DNA from 2 places in the Cytobacillus sp. FSL R5-0377 genome. Region 2 is predicted to be linked to the other one. Evidence: riboswitches for the same ligand, from Rfam matches in the RefSeq annotation. Region 2 holds a riboswitch; the other holds the start of a gene.
What was found. A riboswitch is a leader RNA that binds a small molecule or an ion and turns the genes downstream of it on or off. The one in region 2 is predicted to bind S-adenosylmethionine.
Positions count from the first base shown of each region.

Region 1 (7,963 bases), 260 kb from region 2:
ATCATGTGCTGAACACCGAATGGCCGAAGGTGAAAAAGGGGAAGGAGGGTTTATCAGAGATTATAGATAATCCAGCCGGGGACTTAACAGAAGACCTGTTCACACTTCTCCGGAATACAGACCCTGTACCCGATGATTTGCTTCCCAAAACAGGAGTTTCACTTGAATGGGAACGGATTCTGTCTCCTTTATTTATCAAAAGCGATGGCTACGGAACAAGGAGTTCAACCGTTTTGCTGGTGTCAGAGGATGAGATTTTTTACAAGGAGAGGGTACATATTGGGGGTGAAAGAGCGGAACAGGAATTTATTCTCCAAGAATAAGAAGCCAGTTTAGGCGGCTGGCTTCTTTTATTTAGGCAATCGGTAAAGTAATGCGGACCGTTGTTCCTTCCTTTTCCCTGCTGTGGATGTAAAGGTTTCCGCCGTGGTTTTTAATGATTTTTTTGCAGATCATGATGCCAAGGCCGGTGCCTTTTTCTTTTGTACTGTAAAAAGGCTCACCCAGTTTGGCGAGGCGTTCTTCCGGTATGCCGATTCCTTCATCCTCGACACTGATGATGACAGATTGGTCTTCCTGACGGATATCGACGTTTATTTTGCCGCCCATTGGCATGGCTTCAATTGAGTTCTTGATGATGTTAATCAGGACCTGCTTAATTTTATCTTTTTCACATTTCACAAAGAACTCGCCGGGTGATTGAGTTAATTCGATCAGGATATTTTCCATAACCGCCTGGCTGTTTAAAAGGGTAATCACACTTTTTACAACGTTTGTCAGGCAGGTTTCTTCCATTTCGGTTATTTGAGGTTTGGCGAGAACGAGCAGGTCATTGACGATGCCTTCAATCCGTTCCAGCTCATTTAGAATGACCTCTGCGAAATTACCCTTATGTTCTTCGTATAATAGCTGCGTAAAGCCTTTAATGGCTGTAAGCGGGTTGCGGATTTCATGGGCAATGCCTGCAGCAAGCTGACCGACAACGGAAAGTTTTTCAGCGTTCTGCAGCTTTTCTTCAGTCTTCTTTTGTCCGGTTACATCTTTGATAATGATTTGGTATACCTTTCTGTTCTTGAAGGTGGTTGGAATCAGCTGGACTTCAGCTTTTCTTACTTGTCCATCGGTCCGGATCAGATTAAGCTCAAAATTCACGCTCAGCTTTGTTTGCAGAAAATCATCGAGGGTGGAATGTTCTGAAGGAGGGATGTAGTCGTGGAGGGAGGTGCCGATTATCTCTTTGATGCTCGTGAACCCAAAGAGCTTCTTTCCTTCATTATTGATATAGGTCCAAATCCCCTTTTGTGTCACCATTCCGATCGTATCCTTGGAGTACTCCACCAGAAAGCGGTACTTCTCCTGTGTTTCAAGAATTTCCTCTTCCATGATAATTCTCTGTGTCATATCCCGGATGATGCACATCATTTCTTTATCCTCATTAATGACTGTAAAATTGGCTTCCAGCCATAGGTAATGGCCTTCCTTATGTCTGAAACGAAAAGTCTCCCGTTTATGCGGGAGTTGTTCAAGATCTGCCAATGCATCTCTAAGAAGATCCCGGTCATTGGGATGGCAGTATGTATAAAGGCTGCTTCGATAAAAGTCCTGCTGCGTATACCCCAGCATTGATAGGCAGGAAGGGGAGACATATAAAGCAACGCCTTCTTTTGTCACTCTTGCAATCACATCGCTGGAATGCTGAATGGCCAGCTGCAGATTCCTCGCTTCGACTTTGTCGGCGAATAAATCTGCCGGATTCTCGGTCATAATCATTTTGTCCCTCCTTTATTGAGAAATGACACTTTTCCATTATTATACATGAGATAGAGGTATAGACACATAGGATTTAACTATCATTTTTTAGAAGAGTACATAGCATACGGGTTAATGACAGAGCGGATTCAGACCAGGAGGCGGTAATCAAATAAAATATATTTAAACTTTATATTGACTTTCTTTACTTTAAGATGGTAAAGTATTAAGCATATTAACAACCGCATATTAAAAATCTTCTTATCAAGAGAGGTTGAGGGACTGGCCCTATGACACCTCGGCAGCGGACAAAATTGTACCGTGCCAAATCCAGCAAGCATTGCTTGAAAGATAAGAAGAGGACCATTGATAAATGCTGCCCTCTTCTTTCTTTAGAAGAGGGTTTTTGTTTTACGCGGAAATATTGCATCAAGATTCTATTCATAAACATATGAATAATTCTTATCAAGAGAAGCAGAGGGACCTGGCCCAATGAAGCTTCGGCAGCAGGCAGACTGCACTGTGCCAAATCCAGCAGGCAAAAGCCTGGAAGATAAGGAGAGGACTTTAAAAAACCTCTTCTGATGGAAGGGGTAAATTTCAGGATATAATTCTTAGTTTTCGGATTGGAATAGTTAGACAATGAAAGGTGACAGGTACCTATACCAGTTCATCAAATTGGTATAGGTGCCTGTCACCAACCACCACAAAGGAGAGAGGCTGCATGATAGAGTTTCAGAATTTAAAGAAGGTCTATAAAAGCGGAGGTCAGCAGGTAGCTGCTCTGGATGGAATAGATTTAAAGATTAATAAGGGGGAGATTTTCGGGGTGATCGGCTTCAGCGGTGCGGGAAAGAGCTCTTTGATCCGCTGTGTCAATTGGCTGGAGAAGCCGACTTCAGGAAAGGTCATTGTCAGCGGCCATGACTTGACGGCTTTATCTGTTAGAGAAATTCGCGAAGTGAAAAGAAACATAGGTATGGTCTTTCAGCATTTCAATCTCTTAAACTCGAAAACAGTGTTTGCCAATGTGGCGATGCCGCTCACACTGGCTAAGGTCTCGAAGGGTGAAATAAAAAAGCGTGTCCATGAACTATTAGAATTCGTGGGGCTTGCCGACAAGGCGAACAGCTATCCTGATCAGCTGTCAGGCGGACAAAAGCAGCGGATCGGAATCGCCCGGGCGCTCGCAACACAGCCTTCCATTCTATTATGTGATGAAGCAACTTCTGCTCTGGATCCGCAGACAACCAGCTCGATCCTGCAGCTGCTGAAGAAAATAAATAAAGAATACAACATTACGATTCTGATCATTACTCATGAAATGTCTGTTATCAGGGAGATCTGTGATCGTGTCGCTGTCATCGAGGCAGGGAAGATTATTGAAGAAGGAACTGTCTTCAATGTCTTTTCTTCACCCCAAACCCCAACAGCGAAAAACTTTGTCAGCACGGTTATGAATGATCAAATACCTGAATCCATTAAGCAAGTGATTGAAAAGCAGCAGGGGCTTCAAAAGGTATTCAGAATCAATTTTGTCGGGAATTCTGCCGGCCAGCCGCTGCTTTCACAGGTTGCTAAAAAGTTTAATATTGACTTCAACGTTCTGTTTGGAAATATTACAGAACTGCAGGGAACCCCGTTTGGCAATCTCATTGTCGAATTCCAGGGGCAGGACAGTGAAATCAGAAGGGCGATTCAGTACATCAGCCAGGAAAAAGTTTCAATAAAGGAAGTGACTGCACGTGCTAGTTAACCAGGAAAAAATCATTGAAGCCTTAATCGAAACGGTCCAAATGGTGGCATTTTCACTGCTGTTTTCAGCTCTTATCGGACTCCCGCTTGGCATATTGCTTGTTGTGACCAGGAAAGGGCATCTGCTGGAAAACACCGTTGTTTTTAACATCATAAACAGCATTATTAATATTTTTAGATCAGTTCCTTTCATCATTTTAATGGTAGCCATTATCCCAATTACCCGGATGATTGTCGGAACATCGATTGGAACCGCCGCAGCCGTAGTGCCTCTTGTCTTTTATGCAGGACCCTACATTGCGAGATTAATAGAAAATTCATTGCTCGAGGTGGATCCAGGCGTCATTGAAGCGGCAGAAGCAATGGGAGCGACACCAGGACAGATCATTTTAAAATTCCTGATTCCTGAAGCACTTAGTTCGCTGGTATTGGGCTTTACCATTGCGACAATTGGTCTGGTAGGAGCATCTGCCATGGCTGGGGCAGTTGGAGGAGGCGGCCTTGGTGACCTTGCCATTACATACGGCTATCAGCGATTCGATACAACCGTCATGCTGATTACTGTTGCAATCTTAGTGGTCATGGTTCAGGGCCTTCAGTCATTCGGAAATCTCTTATCCAAAAAAATCAGAAGAAGATAACATAGGGGGAAATACATCATGAACAAACTATTTATATCATTCATTATTTTAGCATTGGCTGTCTTTACTGCCGCATGCTCAAGTACTACAGGCGGAGAAGAAACAAAGAAAGTTAAATTGGGTGTCAGCGGATCAGATACACGCATTTGGGATTTTATTGCTGAGAAGGCTGAAAAAGAAGGCATTGAAATTGAGGTTGTGACATTCTCTGATTATGTACAGCCAAACGTTGCCCTTGCCGAAGGTGATCTAGATGTAAATGCATTCCAGACAGTCGCTTATTTTGACACTTTTATTAAAGAGCATAATATGGATCTTTCACCGATCGCGACAACTGTTTTAGCACCAATGGGCCTTTATTCGGAAAAAGTAAAATCAGTCGAAGACATTCCGGAAGGCGGCAAAATTGCCATTCCAAATGATGCTTCAAATGGGGGAAGAGCGCTTCTGTTACTGGAGGAAGCCGGCCTGATCAAACTATCCGAGGACTATGATGGAAATCTTGATCTGAATAAAATCGTTGAAAATCCAAAGAACCTTGAATTTGTAGAAATGGTCTCAGCGCAGACACCTCGTGCTCTTCCAGATGTCTCTGCTTCAGTCGTTAATAACGGAATTGCCGTAGACGCAGGCATGAACCCAACTAAGGATTCTGTTTTTATTGAAAGCGAAACCGCTACGCCGTACGTAAATATCATTGCTGTCAGAACAGAAGACAAAGATAACAAAACGCTTAAGAGAATTGCTGAACTTTACCAGGAAGATGATGTAGCTGATTTCATCACAAAAGAATATGACGGAAGCATGATTCCGACTTTCATTCCATTAAGTGATATTGGCTGGTAATTAATATACAAAGGAGGAAAAATGATGACGGCACCTGTAAAAGCATTAGTTGAACTGAAAGAAGCAATCAAGAAAAATGTTGAGGATAATAAAGAACTTTATCTTTCAGCGAGCCATCAGATTCATGCGAATCCGGAAATAGGGAATGAGGAGTTTTTTGCCTCTGGCTTGCTAGCGGGCATCCTTGAGAAGGAAGGGTTTGAAGTAGATCGGGCAGTAGCCGGGCATGAAACTGCTTTCCTGGCCCGAAAGAAATCCGTTAAACCGGGACCGTCCATTGCTTTCCTTGCAGAATATGATGCCCTTCCCGGATTGGGCCATGGGTGCGGCCATAATATTATTGGCACGACAAGTGCAGCAGCAGCCATTGCGTTAAGCAAGGTTATTGATGATACGGGAGGAGAAGCAGTCGTATTGGGGACCCCCGCAGAAGAAGGCGGGCCAAATGGGAGTGCCAAAGGCAGCTTTGTGAAACATGGCTTGCTTGAAGGCATTGATGCGGCTCTTATGGTTCATCCCTCAAACCATACCCGCCTGACCAGTTCATCACTGGCAGTTGATCCGCTTGACTTTGAGTTTATCGGCAAGCCTGCCCATGCAGCAGCTTCACCGGAGGAAGGAATAAATGCACTGGATGCGGTTATTCAGCTTTTTAACGGAATCAATGCCCTCCGACAGCAATTAAAGGATGATGTGCGTATCCATGGAATAATTACTCACGGCGGCGATGCGCCGAATATTATCCCTGAATATGCAAAAGCCCGATTCTTTATTCGTGCTTCCACCAGAACGAGTTTAAATGAGGTAACTAGAAAGGTGAAAGCTGTCGCGGAAGGTGCCGCCCTGGCAGCAGGAGCAAAGCTGAATGTTATTGCTTTTCAAAATGAAGTAGATAACCTCCTGTTAAACAAGACATATGACCAGGTGTTTAAAGAAGTGATAGAGGACTTGGGAGAAAAGGTTGTAGAAGGGGACAGAGATGGAATCGGTTCTACGGATGCCGGCAATATCAGTCAGGTGGTGCCAACCATTCACCCTTATATCAAAATCGGTGCTGATGATCTCGTTGCCCATACTGTTCCATTCCGGGAAGCAGCAGCATCTGCAAAAGGAGACGAAGCGCTGGTAACCGGAGCAAAAGGGCTTGCACTCACTGCCTTACAGCTGATAACGAAACCGGATTTGCTTAAAGCCATTAAACAGGAATTTCTGGAGCGGAAAACGGCTGAATAGAAAATAAAAGCTATCCTTTTGCGGGATAGCTTTTCCTCATTTTTGTGAGTGTTTTCCTCTCACTGGTGGGTGTTTCCCTGATTTGCTGAGTTTTTTCCTTTAATTAAGTATTAAGTTTCCGAAAATTCCTCATTCTTTTCCCGAAGTTCACATATAACTACTGTTCCTTCATCCGTTCCTGTGCCATCCGGATAAGCTCCTTCACCATACTGCCGCCAATCTTTCCCCCGACTGTTCCTGCCTGTTTGGATGTAAGCCTTCCATTGTAACCTTGCTTCAAAGGTACACCTGCCTCCTCAGCAATTTCATATTTCACAGCATCAGGATTTTCCTTGTCAACATGATACCCCTGGTTTGCCATTACCTGATTTTTCAGCTGATCTAATGCGCCTCTTGATTCCGGTACTATCGGGCGTCTTTTTCTTCTGGCCATGATTCATTCCTCCATAAAATGTTCTTCTTCTTATTATGTAAAAGTACGCTTGGAATAACCCTGAAAAAACTTGTACAACCTCCTGTGAACAGCTATTCTAATGGTAGAAACCTTGAATTTTTGTGAAAAACCAAAAGAAGGTGTTTAAAAATGGCATTAAAATACTTGTCAGCTCTCTTGCTTCCTGGACTGCTGGTATTGTTTTTTACGAGAGTCAGCTATAATCGTGTAATTGGGCTGGTGCTGACAGTGGGGCTTATTGCTGCTTCTGTATATAAAGGCTATACCAATTCATTTGCCTTAATTGTTATAGACGCATTTTCGCTGACGGTTGGTTTTTGGTATGCCCAAAAATTAAAGCAAATAAAGCCAAGTGCTGAATAAATTTTGCAGAACCTGTCGAAAAAAACTATCGACAGGTTTTTATTTAATGATTTATTAGCTATTTTTTAGGCATACGTCCTATCAGCTTTTAATTGAGTTCAATCAAACGTTTGATTAAACTCAAGGCAGTCAATCAAACGTTTGATTAACCATTCTTCGACAATCCCCTCGATAATTCGGCATATTTCCCAAGCAATAATTACTCAGTAAAATAAAAAAACGAATATCCGTTCGCATATTATTGGTTTGTTTTAGGCTCTTTGTGGTAGAATGATGATAGGAGTTTTGAGTAAAAAACTGACAAATCAGCGTGCATCCCGGATCTTAAATTATTTCAATGCTGGTTTGTGTTTACTATATAGATAAAAGTAATTTGAACGGGAGGCTTTTAGGTGAAGGATCAATTTGAATTAGTTTCAAAATATTCCCCTCAGGGCGACCAGCCTGGGGCCATCAAAAAAATTGTGGAGGGAATCAATTCCGGCAAGAAGCACCAGACACTTCTGGGTGCAACAGGAACGGGTAAGACCTTCACAATTTCGAATGTTATAAAAGAAGTAAATAAGCCTACGCTTGTTATTGCCCATAATAAAACACTCGCAGGGCAGCTATACAGTGAGTTCAAGGACTTTTTTCCGAACAATGCGGTTGAGTATTTTGTCAGCTATTATGACTACTATCAGCCTGAGGCTTATGTGCCTTCTACAGATACCTTTATTGAAAAGGATGCAAGCATCAATGATGAAATTGATAAGCTCCGCCACTCGGCTACTTCTTCATTATTTGAGCGAAAAGATGTCATCATTATTGCCAGTGTCTCCTGCATTTATGGTTTGGGTTCTCCTGAAGAATACCGTGAAATGGTGCTGTCCCTAAGAACCGGCATGGAGATTGAGAGGAATCAGCTTCTTCACAGGCTCGT
Region 1 is NZ_JBBORA010000001.1:3,027,787-3,035,749, forward strand. It holds gene NSQ49_RS15380 (NRDE family protein) at 1-323, shown strand, start outside; gene NSQ49_RS15385 (PAS domain-containing sensor histidine kinase) at 355-1,770, opposite strand; SAM riboswitch class I at 2,008-2,107, shown strand; SAM riboswitch class I at 2,209-2,309, shown strand; gene NSQ49_RS15390 (methionine ABC transporter ATP-binding protein) at 2,474-3,505, shown strand; gene NSQ49_RS15395 (methionine ABC transporter permease) at 3,495-4,145, shown strand; gene NSQ49_RS15400 (MetQ/NlpA family ABC transporter substrate-binding protein) at 4,164-4,991, shown strand; gene NSQ49_RS15405 (M20 family metallopeptidase) at 5,016-6,224, shown strand; gene NSQ49_RS15410 (alpha/beta-type small acid-soluble spore protein) at 6,382-6,657, opposite strand; gene NSQ49_RS15415 (DUF2198 family protein) at 6,808-7,041, shown strand; gene uvrB (excinuclease ABC subunit UvrB) at 7,434-7,963, shown strand, end outside.
Region 1: another riboswitch for S-adenosylmethionine. It lies ahead of NSQ49_RS15390 (methionine ABC transporter ATP-binding protein); the one in region 2 lies ahead of metK (methionine adenosyltransferase).

Region 2 (7,963 bases):
GGCAAACAGGCTATTAGTTATCACCCATAAGAAAAGTTCCATCTCCTGCCTCGACACCATATGGCCGAGGCGCTGGAGCCTGGAAAATTACCCGCCTCAAGAAATTCTTATCCTAAAAAACGTCCACCAGGCTCTCACCTGATGGACGTTTTTGTTTTAGCCTTTAAGTGGCTGCAAATCTTTATCTAACAAGTATTCTTTTTCAAAGGAGTATTTTTTCTCCACATATACCTGATGCCAAACCATGAACATCAGAACTGTCCAGATTTTGCGGCTGTTGTCCGCTTTATCCTGACAATGGTCTTCAAGCAGCTGCAATACATAGTCTTTCTTAATCAGGTGATCTGTATTGCTTTCACGGATGATATTTTTAGCCCACTCATTCATCTCGTCCTTCAGCCAGTGACGGATTGGTACAGGGAACCCAAGCTTCTTGCGGTTCAGTACATGATCCGGAACGACTCCTTCGGCAGCTTTGCGGAGAATATATTTCGTAGTGCCATTTGCCGTTTTCAGGCTTGTCGGGACTTTAGAAGCCACTTCAAAGACTTCTTTATCCAAGAACGGAACACGAAGCTCGAGAGAATGAGCCATCGTCATCTTGTCTGCTTTCAAAAGAATGTCTCCGCGCATCCAGGTATGAATGTCGATATACTGCATGCGGTCAACCGGATCATAGCCGCGGCTTTCCTCATACAAAGGTTTCGTGATATCCGTATAATTCAAGTTGTCTTTGTAGACATGAAGCAAACTGCGCTTCTCTTGTTCCGTAAACATTTTTGCGTTTCCGATGTAGCGCTCTTCCATTGGGGTGACTCCGCGTTCGATAAAGCTTTTTCCCTTCACTCCCTCTGGCATCAGTCTGGCGATCATACGCAGAAGCTTTTTGCCAATGGCAGGAATCTTATTGAAGACTTCCAGGGATTGTGGTTCACGGTAAATATTATAGCCGCCAAACAGCTCATCTGCTCCCTCGCCGGATAGTACAACAGTTACATGCTTTCGCGCTTCTCTTGCCACAAAATAAAGGGGCACACAAGCCGGGTCAGCTAGCGGGTCGTCCATATGCCACATGATTCTTGGAATCTCATTCATATATTCCTGAGGAGAGATGATGTAGCTGATGTTTTCAACACCCAGCTTTTCGGCTGTTTCTTTCGCCACATCAACCTCGCTGAAGCCATTGCGTTCAAAGCCGACAGAGAATGTTTTAATAGCTGGGTGAAATTCTTTCGCAATCGACGCAATAATGGAAGAATCAATTCCGCCTGAAAGGAAAGAACCTACAGGAACATCGGCACGCATATGCATTTTTACAGAGTCGAATAAAACATCTCTAATTTCTTTTGTAAAATCAGCTTCTGATTTTTGCACTGGATGGAAAGCAGCCTTCCAATAGCGTTTAATATCCATCGGCGCACCAATTTTTTTAGTAAAATAATGGCCTGGCTCAAGCTTATGGATCCCCTCTGACATCGTGTGCGGCTCAGGCACAAACTGATAGGTCAGATAATGCTGCAGGGAGTCATAGTTCAATACATCATTCTTAAGCGCCAATAAGATGCTCTTCTTCTCTGATCCAAAGAACGTGCGGTCTCCCTTATCGTAATAAAAGAAAGGCTTAATCCCAAATGGATCCCTGGCTCCATATAGGGACTGCTCCTGTTTATCCCAAATGACAAACGCAAACATACCGCGCAATTTTTCAACAGCCTTTTCTTTCATATGGCTGTAAAGCGCAATTATGACTTCTGTATCTGAGCTGGTTTCAAAGCTTAATCCTGCTTTGAGAAGTTCTTCACGAAGTTCCACATAATTATAGATTTCACCATTGAAGATGATCCAATATCGCTCATTCTCGTAAGTCAGCGGCTGGTGTCCGCTTTCAATATCAATAATGCTCAACCGGCGGAAGCCGAATTGAATATGATCATCAAAATAGTATCCTGAATCATCCGGACCCCGATGAGTAATGATATCATTCATATTTTGGAATTGTTCTTTATCTGCGTCACGGTAATTTTGTGCTTTTTCATGTACACAACCAATAAAACCACACATTATGTACGTCACCTACTCCATTCTTTTCTCAATATTAAGATACAGCCTCAGGCGGCTCTTTGTCTTAGAAAACATACCCTATAATACTACCACTAATCGCTAATAATTAGCACGCAGAATATAAAATGTTTCTATACGGAAAATTAAGCCATTATCCGAAGTTTATACGATACCATAAAATTATAAACGACTATAGAGCATAAAGACCGAAAAGTGATTAACACCCTATTAGTATTAGACGCAAAAAAGAAAGCGGGAGTTACATCATAAATGCAACTCCCGCTTTTTATATTACGCTTCAGAACGAAGAATTTCTGCTTTGTCAGTACGCTCCCAAGGAAGGTCAACATCTGTACGTCCGAAATGTCCGTAAGCAGCTGTCTGCTTGTAAATTGGGCGGCGAAGGCCAAGCATGTTAATAATTCCTGCAGGACGAAGATCAAAATGCTTTCTTACTAGATCAACTAATACATCTTCATCCACTTTGCCAGTTCCAAATGTATCAACAGAAATCGAAACAGGCTGTGCCACACCGATCGCATAAGCAAGCTGGACTTCAACTTTTTCTGCTAAACCGGCTGCAACAAGGTTCTTCGCTACATAACGTGCAGCATATGCAGCAGAGCGGTCAACCTTTGTAGGATCCTTGCCGGAGAACGCTCCGCCGCCATGGCGTGCATATCCGCCGTAAGTATCTACGATGATTTTGCGTCCTGTCAGGCCAGCATCACCTTGAGGTCCGCCGATAACAAAGCGTCCTGTCGGGTTGATGAAGTACTTAGTATTCTCATCAATTAGTTCTTTCGGAACAACCGGGTTAATAACATGTTCCTTCAGATTTCGCTGAATTTGCTCAAGGCTGATTTCTGGGTGATGCTGAGTAGAAATAACGATTGTGTCAATGCGCACAGGCTTGTCGTTTTCATCATACTCAACAGTTACCTGAGTTTTTCCGTCGGGACGAAGGTAAGGAAGGATTTCTTCTTTACGGACTTCAGTCAGGCGGCGGGAAAGTTTATGTGCTAAAGAAATCGGAAGAGGCATAAGCTCTTTCGTTTCGTTGCAGGCAAAACCGAACATTAATCCCTGGTCTCCTGCACCGATTGCTTCGATTTCCTGATCGCTCATTTGCCCTTCGCGTGCTTCAAGTGCCTGGTCAACCCCCATTGCGATATCAGCAGACTGCTCATCAATGGAAGTTAAAACAGCACATGTTTCGGAATCGAAACCATATTTGGCACGGGTATAACCGATTTCTTTTACCGTTTCACGAACGATTTTTGGAATATCTACGTATGTAGATGTTGTGATTTCACCTGCAACTAATACAAGTCCAGTTGTTACAGAAGTCTCTGCAGCAACACGGGCATTCGCATCTTTAGCTAAAATCGCATCTAAGATTGCATCAGAAATCTGGTCACAGATTTTATCCGGATGACCTTCAGTAACTGATTCAGAAGTGAACAAACGACGTTTTGTTGACATCTGGCTTCCTCCTTATAAATAGAAAATTGAGCGAGAATAAGAAATGGGGAAGCGGAAAAAATAACTTTTCCCTGTCATTTCATGGATCTCTGTTTGATACGGAACTCATTCCCTTAGTAGTATGAAATAAACATGGAGTTTTTATTAGAAAAATAGACAGCGCCGGCAAGAATGCCAGGTAACCATTTATCAGATTCATGCCAAAAACTCACATAAATAGTACATTCCAAAAGCCGTTCATTTCATTGCAAAATAAAAAACCTTCTCATTAGTGAAAAGGTTGAAAGCAAATCGATTCGCGCCTTTCACTCTTATCGTTCAAGGAATTACGTCCTTGCGTCAGGTTAGCACCTTTGCTGATTATTGCCTTTAGCAGGTTGCTGGGTTTCATAGGGCCTGTCCCTCCACCAGCTCGGGATAAGAGAGTATCCGTTCAAGGTTGAATCATACCGTATTTTATCGAACCATGTCAACAGATTTTCATTATTTTTCACAGTAAAATTCCGACTTTAAAAATTCTGCTTCATCCTTATAGAGAACAGCTTCCATCATCACACTTTTTCTTTAGAAATTTGTGCCTGTTTTTCGCAATCCATTTGTATGTCGGATTGCCCAGAAGTGCTGTGAGTGGTATATACAACAGGGTGCTGATTAAAAAGGTTGCAGGAAAGAGGAACAGAAGTCTCCTTACTGCAGTGTAACCCTTTTTCACGCTGCCTGCGGGAGTAATAATATGAAGCTCCCTCCGCAAATCATGTCTGGAAAACGATAAAGTGCCCTGCATTTTTTCATATTCCTGCAGGGAGATCCATTCGACTTTATTCAGCCAATCGAGTTTATTAAAAATCCTCTTTGTTTCCTTGCATAAAGAACATGTTCCATCATATAGGGCAATTGTCTTCATTTTAGATCAGTCCCATGATAAAATTAACACTTTCTTCTATAATAGCATATATCAGTTATAAGGTGATTAAAGTGGATTGCATGTCCAAATGTGACAATTTTATAACACAGACAAAAAAGTTTCGTAATAGTATAGACTAATCATTTCAATGTGTTATACTAATTTCGAGATGTAATCACTTTCATAAAAAAATCGGGAAAAAGGAAGGTATTCATCAGATGAACTCTGTAAGCATATCAAATGAATTGAGCGAATTACTAAATGGCAGCAACATTCAAGTGCAATTATCCGTTCCTCAGCTTGTGGAAAAGGTTCTAAACCGCAATGAAGGGTCCCTTACTTCTACTGGAGCTGTTCGCGCTACGACAGGAAAGTATACAGGGCGTTCTCCTAAAGATAAATACATTGTTGAAGAAGCATCAAATAAAGACAAAATGGACTGGGGCAGTGTAAACCAGCCCATTTCTGAAGAAGCATTCTCTAATCTTTATAATAAAGTAATCAATTACTTAAAAGAAAAAGAAGAAGTATTCGTATTCAAAGGATTCGCAGGTGCTGATAAAAAACACCGCATGCCTATCCAGGTAATCAATGAATATGCATGGCATAACCTATTTGCCCACCAGTTATTCATTCGCCCTGCAGAAGACGAGCTATTGGATCATCAGGCAGAGTTCACTGTCATTTCTGCTCCTAATTTCAAAGCAGACCCTGCTGTTGACGGAACAAAGTCCGAAACATTCATTATCATTTCATTTGAACGCCGCACCGTTTTAATTGGCGGAACAGAATATGCCGGTGAAATGAAGAAGTCCATCTTCTCTGTTATGAACTACATGCTTCCAGAAAACGGAATTCTTCCTATGCACTGTTCCGCAAACGTTGGACGGGAAGGCGATGTTGCTTTATTCTTCGGCTTATCCGGAACTGGAAAAACAACTTTATCTGCAGATCCGAACCGCAAGCTAATCGGTGATGACGAGCATGGCTGGTCTGCGAATGGAGTCTTCAATATTGAGGGCGGATGCTACGCGAAATGCATCAACTTATCCCGTGAAAAAGAACCGCAGATTTTTGATGCGATCCGTTTTGGTGCTGTATTAGAAAATGTAGTGGTAAACAGCGAAACCCGGGTTGCAGATTACGATGACAGCACTTTAACTGAAAATACACGTGCGGCGTACCAGCTTCAGGCCATCGATAATATCGTTGACCCAAGCATTGCCGGACACCCTAATACAATCGTATTTTTAACAGCTGACGCATTTGGCGTATTGCCTCCAATCTCTAAACTATCAAAAGAGCAGGCAATGTACCATTTCTTAAGCGGCTATACATCCAAGCTTGCAGGAACTGAGCGCGGCATTACATCACCGCAGGCAACATTCTCTACATGTTTTGGATCACCGTTCCTTCCGCTTCCTGCAAATCGTTATGCTGAAATGCTTGGCGAGAAAATCGATGAGCATAACGCAAAAGTCTTCCTTGTAAACACAGGCTGGACTGGCGGAGAGTATGGAGTCGGTGAACGCATGAAACTTGCCTACACTCGTGCAATGGTCGAAGCGGCACTCGAAGGTGAACTCAACAACGTAGAAACGATCAAGGACGAAATTTTCGGGCTGGAAATTCCTCAGCATGTTACAGGAGTGCCTGATGAAGTACTTCAGCCAAACAAAACATGGGCAGATCAGGCTGCTTATGAAACGAAAGCAAAAGAACTTGCTTCAAAATTCCGTGAAAACTTCAAGAAGTTTACAAGCGTTTCATCTGAAATTGAAGAAAAGGGCGGACCAATCGCATAATAGAGAAGAATTGCCGTTTATGCGGCAATTCTTTTTTGTATTAAGAATGAACGGAGGTGGACTTACACCCTCTTACTGGGTAGCGATTCGATTTTTTCTTCTTTCCTCTGCTGCCGTGGTACTAATCCCTCTGTTTAGTGCTCTTCGCAGCCCCTTTTCCGCTCTCGGTGGCACTGCTCCCTCTGTTTAGTTCCCTTGGGAGAGACTTTTCCCCGCCCAATGGCGCTATCACACCGATTAGTTCTTTTCACAGACTCTTCTCTGCTCCCAAGAGGCACTATCCCCTCTGATTAGTTCCCTTCGCATTCCTTCACCGCACCTGGAGGAATTCGCTTACAGTTACAGAAAACTTTGAACAAAAAAACGCCGGACCATGTCCAGGCGCTCTTCTAATTGGTTGAATTTAAGGAAACAAGCTGGTAAGTAATGAGTGTCTGGCTGTTTTCCCATTCCACTTTACGGATGACTCCCATTCCGTTCAGGTCGCCATCAATTGTCCTTTTTACCTCGACCGGGATATCGAGCGGATATAATCTGTATCCTTCTTTGACAAGTGAAAAATAATTCTCATCAAGTCTTTTTTCCCTTCCCTTTGTAACAATCATTGTGTTTAGCTCTAAAGGCATACCCATTGGTATCTCTCCTTCATTCTTATTACTTTCCTCTATTTTACCCCACCTGTTTCGGCTCTGAAAGCCTTTAAGTGAAAATCATTTGCTATACATGGCTTTTCATCCATGCACCCAAATCCTCTACCGTCTTCTGGTTCACGGCGGGCGGAAAGTAGTGGGTATATTCAGAGAAATACCAGCTATCCACATCTTTATTTAGAGCCTTAAGCCTTTTTTCAAGGCGATAGGAATGTTCCACTGAAACATTATGATCCTGTTCTCCATGAATGATTAAGACAGGTGACTGCAGCTGCTCCAGCTGAAAAAGCGGGGTGCGGTATTTATATCGTTCCGGAAACTTTGTCGGAGTTCCGCCAATTACACGTTTCATCATTCTCCGGAGATCCTTGCGCTCCACGTAGGTGAGAAACATATCACTGACCCCTCCCCATGTTACAACGGAGGCGGCTTTAGGAAACTCTATTCCAGTAAGGAGGGCCATTACGCCGCCACGGGAAAAACCAAAAATATGGACTCTTTTTACCCGGGCATGCTCCTGTAGAAGGTTAAACGCGGCAAATGCGTCCTGTCTGTCCTCCCCTGCGAAGTCTTCGTTTCCATCTCCACCCTGATTACCTCTGTAAAAAGGCGCGAATACAATAAAACCTTCACAGGCAAACTGGACAATCCGGGAAGGCCTTACTTTCCCGACATTTTTTATGCCTCCTCTCAGGTAAAGGAACCCATCATGCAGCTCCTCCCCCTTTGGCTCTGCCAGCAGGCCTTTTATATGTAGACCATTTGCATGATATGTGACAACAGATAATTCGATTGCCGGATTTGGCGAAGGGAATCTCTGTTTATTGATGATTTGGCCATTTTTAAAGTTCATGTTCTCATCCTCCCTTTTAAAGCTTCCTTTTATTCTGAGCATTTAGACCTTCATCTAAAAATGTTTCCATGGGCATTCACACATTTTTTTGATTTTCATACGATATCCTAGGATTTTTAATCTGACTCTTTAGCATAAGGGAGGTCTTATGGCTTATGAAAAAATGGATAAAAACAAGCATGCTGCTTATGCTTGCAGTGATGCT
Region 2 is NZ_JBBORA010000001.1:3,288,238-3,296,200, reverse strand. It holds gene NSQ49_RS16865 (C39 family peptidase) at 1-30, shown strand, start outside; gene asnB (asparagine synthase (glutamine-hydrolyzing)) at 157-2,061, opposite strand; gene metK (methionine adenosyltransferase) at 2,353-3,546, opposite strand; SAM riboswitch class I at 3,855-3,970, opposite strand; gene NSQ49_RS16850 (thiol-disulfide oxidoreductase DCC family protein) at 4,076-4,450, opposite strand; gene pckA (phosphoenolpyruvate carboxykinase (ATP)) at 4,669-6,255, shown strand; gene NSQ49_RS16840 (DUF2584 domain-containing protein) at 6,645-6,887, opposite strand; gene NSQ49_RS16835 (alpha/beta hydrolase family protein) at 6,973-7,758, opposite strand; gene NSQ49_RS16830 (ABC transporter substrate-binding protein) at 7,914-7,963, shown strand, end outside.